DNA from 3 places in the Methylomonas sp. ZR1 genome. Region 1 is predicted to be linked to each of the others. Evidence: riboswitches for the same ligand, from Rfam matches in the RefSeq annotation. Region 1 holds a riboswitch; each other region holds the start of a gene.

Region 1 (3,368 bases):
GCTTGCCCGCCACCGGCAGCATCGCTGGCGATTTTGCTACCCGGCCCGATCTGTTCCCGGGGCCGGCCAATCTGCCCGATAGCCATTCAGATGCCGATGCGGTATGGGCTACGCTGGACCGGCAGCTCACCGGGAGCTGGCGCTTAAACCTGAAGGCGCGCTATGCGCAGGCTAAATTCGACGAGAAAATTCAGACCCTGTTCGGCAGCGATGGCCTGGTCGCGGATCGGCCCTTGCTGTCGGCATCGCGCTGGGCCCTGGTGAACGCCGAATTGTTTCAACAACAGCATGAACGCAGCGTATTGGGCAATTTACAGGGCAATTTCAAGTTGGGTCCTAGCGAAAACAATCTGTTGTTGGGCGCGGACTACAGCCGTTTGCAAGATGCCGGCTTTATCGAGGGCGATTTCGGCGCCTTAGGATTCGGCGTCGGTACGGTCGATCTGCGCGCACCGATATTTGACTCCCCTTATGCCGTACCCGGTCCGGGCCGGGAAAATCAGTTCATCGAAAACCTCACTTACGGCGCTTACCTGCAGTGGCAAAGCACGCTGTACCGGCGTTTGCATTGGCTGTCCGGTCTTAGGCTGGGCAAGGTGGGTATCGATTTTAATAACGCGCAAACCGGGGTAAATGTCACCACGGATACGCTGAAATGGTTGCCGCGCCTCGGCGGCGTGATCGACCTAAACGACGAGGTTTCCTGGTTTATTTCTTATAGCGAGGGCATGCGCGGCCAACCGTTTGTCAATTTCGTCGATACGCCGGCCCCGGAATTGTCGAATCATCTGGAAACCGGTCTGAAATTCAATTTTGCGAATCAATTCAGCGGCCAACTGGCGTTGTACCAAATCGAGCGCAGCCAGGTCGCGGTCACCGACAGCAGCGATTTCCTGCGGCGTTCGGTCGCCGCAGGGCAGCAACGCTCGCGCGGTATCGAAATGGATTTGCTCTGGCAACCGGTCGAGGGCTTCAGCGTGCTGGCAAACTATGCGCATACCGACGCCCGCTTCATGGACGACAAAGCCGGGGTGGCTGCCGGCAATCGCTTGGCTCAAGTTCCGGAAGATGCCGGGCGGCTCTGGGCGCATTACCGCTTTCAGCAAGATGAGTTGCAAGGTTTTAGCTTGGGCTTCGGCGTGTACGCCCGCGCCGGCGCTTATTTATCCAATAACAATCGCTTTAAAACCGCCGGCTACCACAGCTTCGACGCGGCGTTGGCTTACGAAACCGGGCGTTTCCAATGGGCGGCCACGGTCAAAAATCTCAGTGATGAGGATTATTTTCAGCCCTACGGCTATTTCGAGGGCCGGGTAGCGCCGGCAGCCGGCCGCGCCGGGTTTCTAAGTTTTTCAATCAAGTACTGATGCCGTCGTTAACTATTTGCCACAGGAGTTTTTCAGGAGCACCTCACTCAGGGATTTAGAGTGATGTCGTAAGGACCGCGACAAACATGCCACATCCGCCGCGAGACGGAGCCGGAAAGCCACGGGTCTTGGAGATTAAGACAGCCGGGTTACCTGCCAGTTTAAGACCCGAAATTCGGGTTGGCGATTTGCAGATTAACTTTAACCGTAATTTATTAAGGAATAAAAAATGACAATCTTGCACTACAACCGCACTCAATGGGTAAGCGCCGGCCTGCTCGCCTTCAGCGCATTGACCGCCGTTTTGGCGCCTGCTACAGCCAGCGCTGCACAAGTCAGCGGCGATGCCACCATTACCATCAACAATGCCGCTTTTGCGGCGGCATCGGTGAATGTCGGCAGTGGCTATCCGAATGGCTGGATTGTCGCGAAACATTGGGGTGCCAGCGACAATTTGCTGGGTATCACCGGCGCAACCACCGGCGGAACGACGCTATCGGCAACCGCCAACACAGCGATGTCGTTTGCGGTTAACGCCAACACCACGACCAACAGCTATCCGGCTGCCGGCCCCTATGGCCGTACCGAACAAGCCACGACGATGGACGCCGGCAATACCTCGGTCGGTCAAATCGGTCTGAGCGGCGCCTGGTTATTAACCAGCCAAGGCGGTAGCGGCATTTTGACGCCCTACGACTTTAGCCTGGTAAAAACCGGGAGCACCTGGAATATCAAAACCTACGATACCGGTTTTGGCTACCAAAATTTCTTGAAGCTGACCAACGTCTCCGAGTCGCTAAGCAGCAATGGCGAATTACTACTGAGCGGCGATTTGCAATGGACCGGTTTATGGGCCGGTTTGGTTGGCGCCAATACCAATGCCGTGGTCGGTACTTTTAGCCTGGCTCCCAGTACGGCGCCATCGGCGGTACCGGTACCGGCGGCGGTCTGGATGTTCGGCAGCGGGCTGCTGGGCTTGCTGGGTAAAAGTCGTAGAAAAGCCTCGGTCGCGGCTTAACGCGCAAAGTGGGCTTGGGGCGGTCGCCAAGATTCGCTCCGGGCAAGGACTTTCCAAAATAAATCCCTCTTCGTGCCCGCATGCCGCCTACTGCGGCCGCTTGTGTATTTAGGCAGGGAGAGGGCTTATTCTGACCATCCGCTGATAGGGATTTTATGAAGATCAACAAAAACTGTGGCTATCCCGCTTTGGTGGTACGGGCGATGCTAGCCATCGGTATGGGAATGGCCTCGGCAAGCGCCGACGCCGCGACATTGAATGCGCCATCCGGCGGTACGTTTACGATGAACCTGGACCGGAATGCGCTGGCACCTTATGCCGGGGGCTATTACTTGTCGACGTTTTGGAGTACGGCAACGTCCAATGCTGATAATCCGGCCAATACCGGCGACCATTTGCTTAGCCAACTCAATACCACCGAGATTTCCGGACTCAATCAGGTGTTCGAGTTGACGGCTATCGGTAGCGATCCCAGTCCGCAAGCCAGCCAGCGTTACGTCAAAGCCACATCAGCCGATTTTGCCATCGATACCGGCACGCTGGCCGGCGTGGCCGGGGCACAAGTGGGCATGACCGGCGTGCAGGGTTTTTATGCGCCGAACTGGCCGCCGACTGGAGCCGGCTTGGTCAACGGCGATTTTTCGCTGTTTTACGATGCCAACCGGCAAACTTTGGGCCGCACCGGTTGGTACCTGGCCAATAACATTTATTTCACGATGGCGGTGTACGACTTAAACAACCTGAGCCTGAGCTTTAGCAACCCCGGAAACTGGCAGTTGAGTGGCGATTTACTGATGTCGCCGGAAAACGCCGGCATGTTGCAAGGCGCGCAACTGGTCGATGTCGGCAGTTTCTGTTTGGGCACGGGTGCCTATGCCGGTTGCGGACAGGTATCGGCGGTGCCGCTACCCGCTGCGGTCTGGTTATTCGCTAGCGGCTTTTTGGGCTTTATCGGCATAGGCCGTAGGCCATATCTTTCAAGG
Region 2 (3,368 bases), 4.9 Mb from region 1:
CTAAATTACGCTCCCGCTCTTTCAAGGTCTTGGACAGTTCGACCACAAAAAAAGCGACTAAGCCGGCGCTAAACACAAAACCAAACCACATACCGAATACATGCAGATTGAAATAACGCCGGTCGTTCATCAAATGCATTTGCAGGCTCATTTCCGGCGTCATCTCCGTCATCGCCGGATGGGCCATGTGCGGCTCGACTGCCGGCAAGGGTACGTTGTAGGCAATCAGCACCGTATACACGCAGGAGGTAATGATCACCATATTCCAGGCATAAGCCTGCGGCAGCATGATGGCAGTTACAATCAAAGGCAGCAGAAACACCCAAATGATCGGGTTTGACGCGCCGCCGGTCAAATAAAGTAAATAGGCCAACGCCAGTACATCCATGCATATTTGCGAAAAAATCTCGTGCTCGGTAACTTCTTCCGGGGTTCTCAGCCGCAGCCAGGTGTACAGATTGAGTATGGAAATCGCAAAAATCGCCAGCCACAGCTGGTTTTGAGGCAAATTAATACCCAGGCCGTTCACCGCAATAAACACCGCCACCGTAACGGCAAACAGCATCAAATTTCTAAGAATGTATAACCACCGCAGGTTTTCGCGAATGGATATTTCGGCTTTAGGCAGAATGTGTGAAAGCATAGAAACAACACTAAATTGAAGAAAGCATCGCCGCTAGATACTACCGGCGCTTGCTTACCAAGGTGGAAAGCCGATCAAACCTGGATGGCGGCCACCTAAGTATTCAATCGATTTTTGATAGCAACCTTCACTCCAACCACTAGGTGCCAGAGCAAATACGGAATCAAGCTCGCCGCTTACAAGATCGAAAGATAATCTACGAGCTAATCTTTTAGGAACAAGCGTCACGATCTGACGAATCATGCCTCCAAAAAATAGTGCGGCATATCACGCACCAGCCAAACGCCAGCCGCCGTTTTTATCCACCCATCTCATGCTCAGCCAGTACCAAAACGTCATAGGCAGCATCATCGCAAACCATTCCCAATCGTCGATCAAAAATAATTTGGCAACCCAGCCATTGCCATCGAAATAGAGCGGCCAAGGCACACAGTAAAGAGTAAAAACAATACTACTCCAGATCAACAGTAACGCGCCTTTGCGGGTTTCTATACTGGACAGGGCCAGGAACACCCACAGCGGGGTTTTATCGGTTTTTTGCATACATCTCTCCACTGAAAAATCTCGTGCCAACCCAATGAGCGGCGCAACAACCTAACAATAAACGACTAGAAAAGAAAGAAATTCCTAATCAAATCCACCAAAACAAACTTCACCACCAAGCGGGGATTATTTCCCAGCAATTGAACTGTGTTATTTAAAATAAGCGTATGAGCTATTTCGCTGAATTTCGCCCGCAGCTCACTCATGCCATCCCAGGCAAAATAAGCAGCAATACAATGATATTTATATATTTTATTAAGTTGGCCCACTATTCGCTTTAACTAGTGTACTTGCTTCGTGGTTTGCTTTCCGAAAAGCGGTTAGTAGGTCTCTATCCCTGCCATGTCTGCCGCTGGCGGAATGAGCAAATCTCTGAAAGCAAGCTTTGCCACACCCGTCGTGAGGCGGGGCCGGAAAATCACGGTTCTTAAAAAACGATTTAAAGAAGGCCGGATTGCCCCCATGCGCGCCATGGGCGAGGGCAAAGTTTGGCTCGCTGCTGTTGGTCAAGTTTTGTCAGTTTCGCTGTTACCTTTAATTCCAATAACAAAGAGGACGATCATGATCTTTCATAAAACGGCTATAGCAGCTATTTTGACAACTGGCCTGGCGGCTGTTTCCAGTCAAGCATTCGCGCACTCTTACTACAACCTGACCGGCGCGGGCACAGTAGCCTCCGGTAACTCCGCCATCGGCTTCGGCATCGCCAACAGCATCAACGGTACAGACGGTGTATCTGCAAACTCCAACGGCACCAATAGAGTCGCCAACGGTACCAACGTTTATACAGTCGGCGACTTAAACGCGAACACCTTAATTCCGGGCACAGGTACCGCGGCTGAGACAGCCACAGAAGTAGCAGGCAACCTGCCCTATATGTGGTATTCAGGTCAGCATACAACAGCTACAGGTTTCACCAAACGCGAATTACATACCGGCTCCAGCGCTACAGACAACGATGGCGCACTGACAGCAAACCTTATTAGCTCAAACCCTAGCTTCGGCACCAACACTATCGGTAGCTTGTGGAAAGCTTACTCGGACAAAAACGGCGGCACCAACGCCGCCACCTGGGGCACCATCATGGCCGACCTACCGGCTGATGGCGACCATCCTTACTTAGCGGTAGCAGGCAATTCGGCATCAACCGGCCTGGGACTGGACTATGGCTTGATTCATATTAGCTGCGGCGCAAACACAGCAAGCGCTAACTGCGCCAGCGCGGGCAATATCAAAACCACCATTACCGTGAAAAACGACGCCGATTACAGCCAATTTAACGGCTTATTGGACGTGGCCCTGTATCGCAATGTGGACAGCAGTTCCACATCTGACCGTAACGCGGCTGCCACAATCGGCGAAACGGGCCTGCAAGGCTCAAGCTTGGGCGAAGCTATCTGGACAGCCAGCATGAGCAGCACTTCCGACACCTTGTTCTACTCGTTTGTGTTCGACCAAGCCGAGTGGAATGCCACAGGCACACCCGGGTTGCACACCAATGGCTTTTATACCTTGGTTGTAGGCGCGCACGGTGGCGGCGCGCTCGATGGCGTAACCTACGACGTACTGGTTACCACTTCGGCAGTGCCTGTTCCAGGCGCAGTCTGGCTGTTCGGCAGCGCGATGGCCGGCTTGATCGGTTTCGGCCGCCGCAAACAAGCACTAGCGGCTTAATTACCCAGCGGGATTGCCGCCAAACAACGGTAATCTCCTCACCAAGCACTGTTTAACAACAGGCTTACACTCATATATTTGATTCGATAGAGATCCAAAATGACTGCAAACTTAACCTTTAAGAAACTAGCATTAGCCGGCGCCATGGGCGCGTTAATGTCGATCAGCGGCATGGCTAGCGCTCACGTAACCTACAATTTAGCTTCCGGAGATCCCTTACCGGACGGTTCTGCCGCAGGCCCATGGTCTGCCGGCGATCCAGGCTATATTGGCAATTTGCCCGCCACCTGGGTAGCGATGATCCACAATGACGGCGGCGTTGCCAACTCGCAAACCGCCAGCGGCCACGGCATAGGCATGGGCGCCAAAGCTTATAAAGACGGCGCGACAAACTGGGGGCATACCGCCGATTACGGTTTGTTTGAACTGCATGCCGACGCAGAAGTGACTATCACCGTATCGTCGGACGGCTCCAATCTGCGCCCGGCTTTTGGTTTGTGGAGCGGCT
Region 3 (3,368 bases), 4.3 Mb from region 1:
ACCTTATGTCTGCCGTATCAGCCCGGACCAGCGACTTTGTTGCTCGACGACAGCAACGCCATTCTGCGCAGCGCTGCCTATTTGGGCGGTGGTGTGGATGCGCTGTTTCTGCCGCAGCTGTTGGAAAAAGTCCGTGCCGAAGGTGCTGATTTTCAGACTTTGCTGCTATGCAAAGGCAGCGAAGACAGCAAGCTGCCGGACGGTTTGGCTATTACCGGTATGGACACGGTCATCAAAGCACCTTTGTCATTCATGGCGAGTGCCGTCGAATTATTGCCTGTAGAGCTGAATTTGTTGAGCGGTGCCTATGCTGTCAGCAGCCGAAAGGTAGACCGCTGGCAACAGTGGCTGCCGGCGGCCATTATTCTGGCGGTGGCCTTGGCGGTGCAGAGCTACGCCTTATTGCACACCTACTGGCAACAGCAAGCCGAGCTGAGCGAGTTGGAAGCAAAAACCCAAGCGCTGTTCAAACAAAGCTTTCCCGAAGTGAAACGTATCGTTAATGTCAAAGCCCAAGCCGAGCAACAACTGGCGCTGCTCAGAAAACAACACGATTCCGTCGGTAGCGGTTTCATGCGCTTGCTTTACCGGTCCGGCTTGGTATTGAAAGACACGCCCGCCGTGCACCTGAAAAAGCTCAATTTCCTGAACGGCGGTTTGCAGTTGCATGTGGTTGCCGATGACATCGGCCAGCTGGAGCAATTCAAACAACAACTGCAAAGCAGCATGCTGGTGAAACTTCAATCCGCCGATAGCGGCGCAAACGGCGTGGAGGCGCAACTTGAGATTCGCGAAAAATGACTTAACCCAGCGTTTTGCTGAACTATCACCCAGAGAGCGAGTGCTGGGGCTGGGCGGTTTATTGGTCGTACTGGTGTATGGCGCATACCTGCTGTTTTACCAACCGATGGCGGAGCAGAGCCGCTTGCTGACGCTAAAAATCCAGGCGCAACAGCAAATCTATAGCTATTTACAACAAGTCGGCAACGAAGCGGCGGCTTTGCGGCAACAAGCCGCGGTTGATACGCCGGCAGTGGATGGCGGTAATCAATCGCCGCTGGCGTTAGTCGATTTCAGCAGCCAACAGCTGGATATAAAACCGGCGATCAAACATCTGTCACCGGAAGGCGAGGACAAAGTCAGCGTCTGGCTGGAAAATCTGGCCTTCGACCGACTGATGTCATGGCTGACAATTTTGGAAACCAAACACCGCTTGCAAGTGCTGCAAATCGATGTGGAAAAACCGGCCGATGCGGACGGTATCGTTAACGCCAAAGTCTTGTTGGGCGTTGTTTAGCCCGCCTTCATATTAGCCTGGCCTTTAACGTCCGTCGCTCCCGCGCAGGCGGGAGCCCAGTGTTCCCAATCGATTGGTGAAGCGGTCGCAAGGCGTTTGCTTGTCGGGGAATGCCGTGTTCAGCGCACGCAGAGTTCGAAGCTTGCCATCCATGGCACCGGACGCCCTTAACCCGGCGGCATGACGGACTTTTTGGATTTAACTAACTTGCTCAATAGCCAGCAAGGCCCTTGCCGTCGAGAGCTAGCGGCCACTAATACCTAGGCTACACCGAAAATAGCTTTATTTGATTCCCGCATCCCAAGCTTCTCCCGGAGGGAGAAGGGGTTTCTTCCTTAACTGAATCGCACTGATGCGACCCCCGCAAATAGAATCTTAGATTTCATCGCTCCCTCCCGCGCCCAGTCATCAGCTGAATTTTCGTGTTAGCAGCGGGCTTTGTAATACAGATGTATTACATGTCACGTTAATTTAACAATGCTGTAACCGAAACGCCGCTATTGCTCTGGAATAATTCGCGCCAAGTTGAGGGGTTGAGGAACGGCCGTTCAGCAAAGATTCGGGAGCAACTAGGGAACACGGACGGCACGAACAAGGAGCGGCGAAGGAAGAGGATAGGGAGGAGGCTAGGCGGAACATGGTCGCGGGGGCAACAAAGCGGCGCTGTCAGGATGTTAGATGGTGTCGAGTGCAATCTAAAGCGTGTAAAAGCCAAACTCGTTGTGAAGCGGGGACGGAAAGTCACGGGTCTTGCAGGTCAAGACGGCTGGGCTGTCACCTTATGTCATTAATCGAAATTTAAACATGAGGTTTTAAAAATGAAATTGTCTAAAAAATTGTTGGCAGTTGCAGTATTGGCAGCGGCCGCTTCAGGCGCCGCGGAAGCGCGTATCCAAGCTATCGGCGATGCAACAGCAGACGGTAGTGAGTTTTTGTTTAACCTGGTTAACTACACAGCACAAAACTCTTACACGCTGGATTTGGGCATCACTGTTGAACAATTTTTGGCTAACCCCAGCCAACCATTGTCATTCACACTGAGCGACAACAACTTCCAATCGTTCGCTGCTGCTTACACTGCCGGCAACAACGTTACTTGGGGTGTTTCGGGTGGACATGGATTACTGAACGACCCTTCAGATACTGCTAAGTATGGTTTCTATACAACTTCAGTAGTTCCTGCACCTGCTGCTTTCGATACCAACGCAGCAGACATTAGCAACAGCATGAGTAAATGGAATGATTTGGTCAGCTATATCCAAACTCAAGATGCTAATGCCAACAACCTGAGCACCTTCAAAACAGTCGGCCAACAAGGCTACACTGCTGTTTACGGTAATGATTTGCAAACCGCATTGCCATTTACCGGGCAAGGCCAATTGGGCACCGCTTTGGCCTTTGTTCATGAAAAAGTCAATGATAGCGACTTCGACACTGGCGAATTAGTCACTTTTCCAGGTACATGGAATTTTGCAATCAACGGCAATGTCGGTTCATTGACCTACACCGCTGCACCTGCTGCTGTGCCGCTGCCAGCCGCAGTTTGGATGTTCGGCGCCGGTCTGATGGGTGTACTGCGCGCCACTCGCCGTAAATCGCTGGCGGTTTAATCCCGCAAACGTCTTGAGCCGGCCGGATTCTGTTTCGCTGGTTCCCTCTTCAAGAACGGGTCGGCTCACACTCTAAATTCAATCAATTGAGAGATATACAATGAAAAAGCAATTATTGTCTGCTGCTATCGCAGTGGCTTCTCTGGCAGGTTTCTCGCAAGGTGCATCCGCACATGCGCCTAGCGTTACGCCGGATATCGAAATCTTCATGTCCGGCGCTAGCGCGCAAGACAAAGCCCTGGCTGCCTTGTTTGTGAACTTGTGCGACGCCGGTACTTTGGATGTATTTAAAGACAACGGTACAGCGGGTTCCGAAGGTAAAAACCATAGTGCTTATTTCTGCACACTGAACTCTACTAACGTACCCGGCCTGACCGTCAACGGTTCTGCGGCAACCACGGCTAAAGTCCTGTTCCACAAACGTTCTGCCGGCGGTTCTGCGCAAGGCGTTAACCCGCTGA

The links. A riboswitch is a leader RNA that binds a small molecule or an ion and turns the genes downstream of it on or off. The one in region 1 is predicted to bind cyclic di-GMP.
Region 2: it holds a riboswitch for cyclic di-GMP, as region 1 does, so the genes downstream of both, DDY07_RS23980 (hypothetical protein) here and DDY07_RS22915 (hypothetical protein) in region 1, are expected to answer to the same signal.
Region 3: it holds a riboswitch for cyclic di-GMP, as region 1 does, so the genes downstream of both, DDY07_RS03345 (hypothetical protein) here and DDY07_RS22915 (hypothetical protein) in region 1, are expected to answer to the same signal.

The regions. Positions count from the first base shown of each region.
Region 1 covers NZ_RCST01000001.1:4,999,611-5,002,978, forward strand. Annotated here, with positions in the region: gene DDY07_RS22910 (TonB-dependent receptor) at 1-1,367, shown strand, start outside; cyclic di-GMP riboswitch class I at 1,446-1,524, shown strand; gene DDY07_RS22915 (hypothetical protein) at 1,597-2,385, shown strand; gene DDY07_RS22920 (hypothetical protein) at 2,541-3,368, shown strand, end outside.
Region 2 covers NZ_RCST01000001.1:128,411-131,778, reverse strand. Annotated here, with positions in the region: gene DDY07_RS00610 (ATP-binding protein) at 1-643, opposite strand, end outside; gene DDY07_RS00605 (hypothetical protein) at 698-886, opposite strand; gene DDY07_RS00600 (hypothetical protein) at 911-1,186, opposite strand; cyclic di-GMP riboswitch class I at 1,564-1,648, shown strand; gene DDY07_RS23980 (hypothetical protein) at 1,748-2,860, shown strand; gene DDY07_RS00590 (hypothetical protein) at 2,960-3,368, shown strand, end outside.
Region 3 covers NZ_RCST01000001.1:728,790-732,157, forward strand. Annotated here, with positions in the region: gene gspL (type II secretion system protein GspL) at 1-801, shown strand, start outside; gene gspM (type II secretion system protein GspM) at 782-1,297, shown strand; cyclic di-GMP riboswitch class I at 1,998-2,076, shown strand; gene DDY07_RS03345 (hypothetical protein) at 2,116-2,907, shown strand; gene DDY07_RS03350 (hypothetical protein) at 3,008-3,368, shown strand, end outside.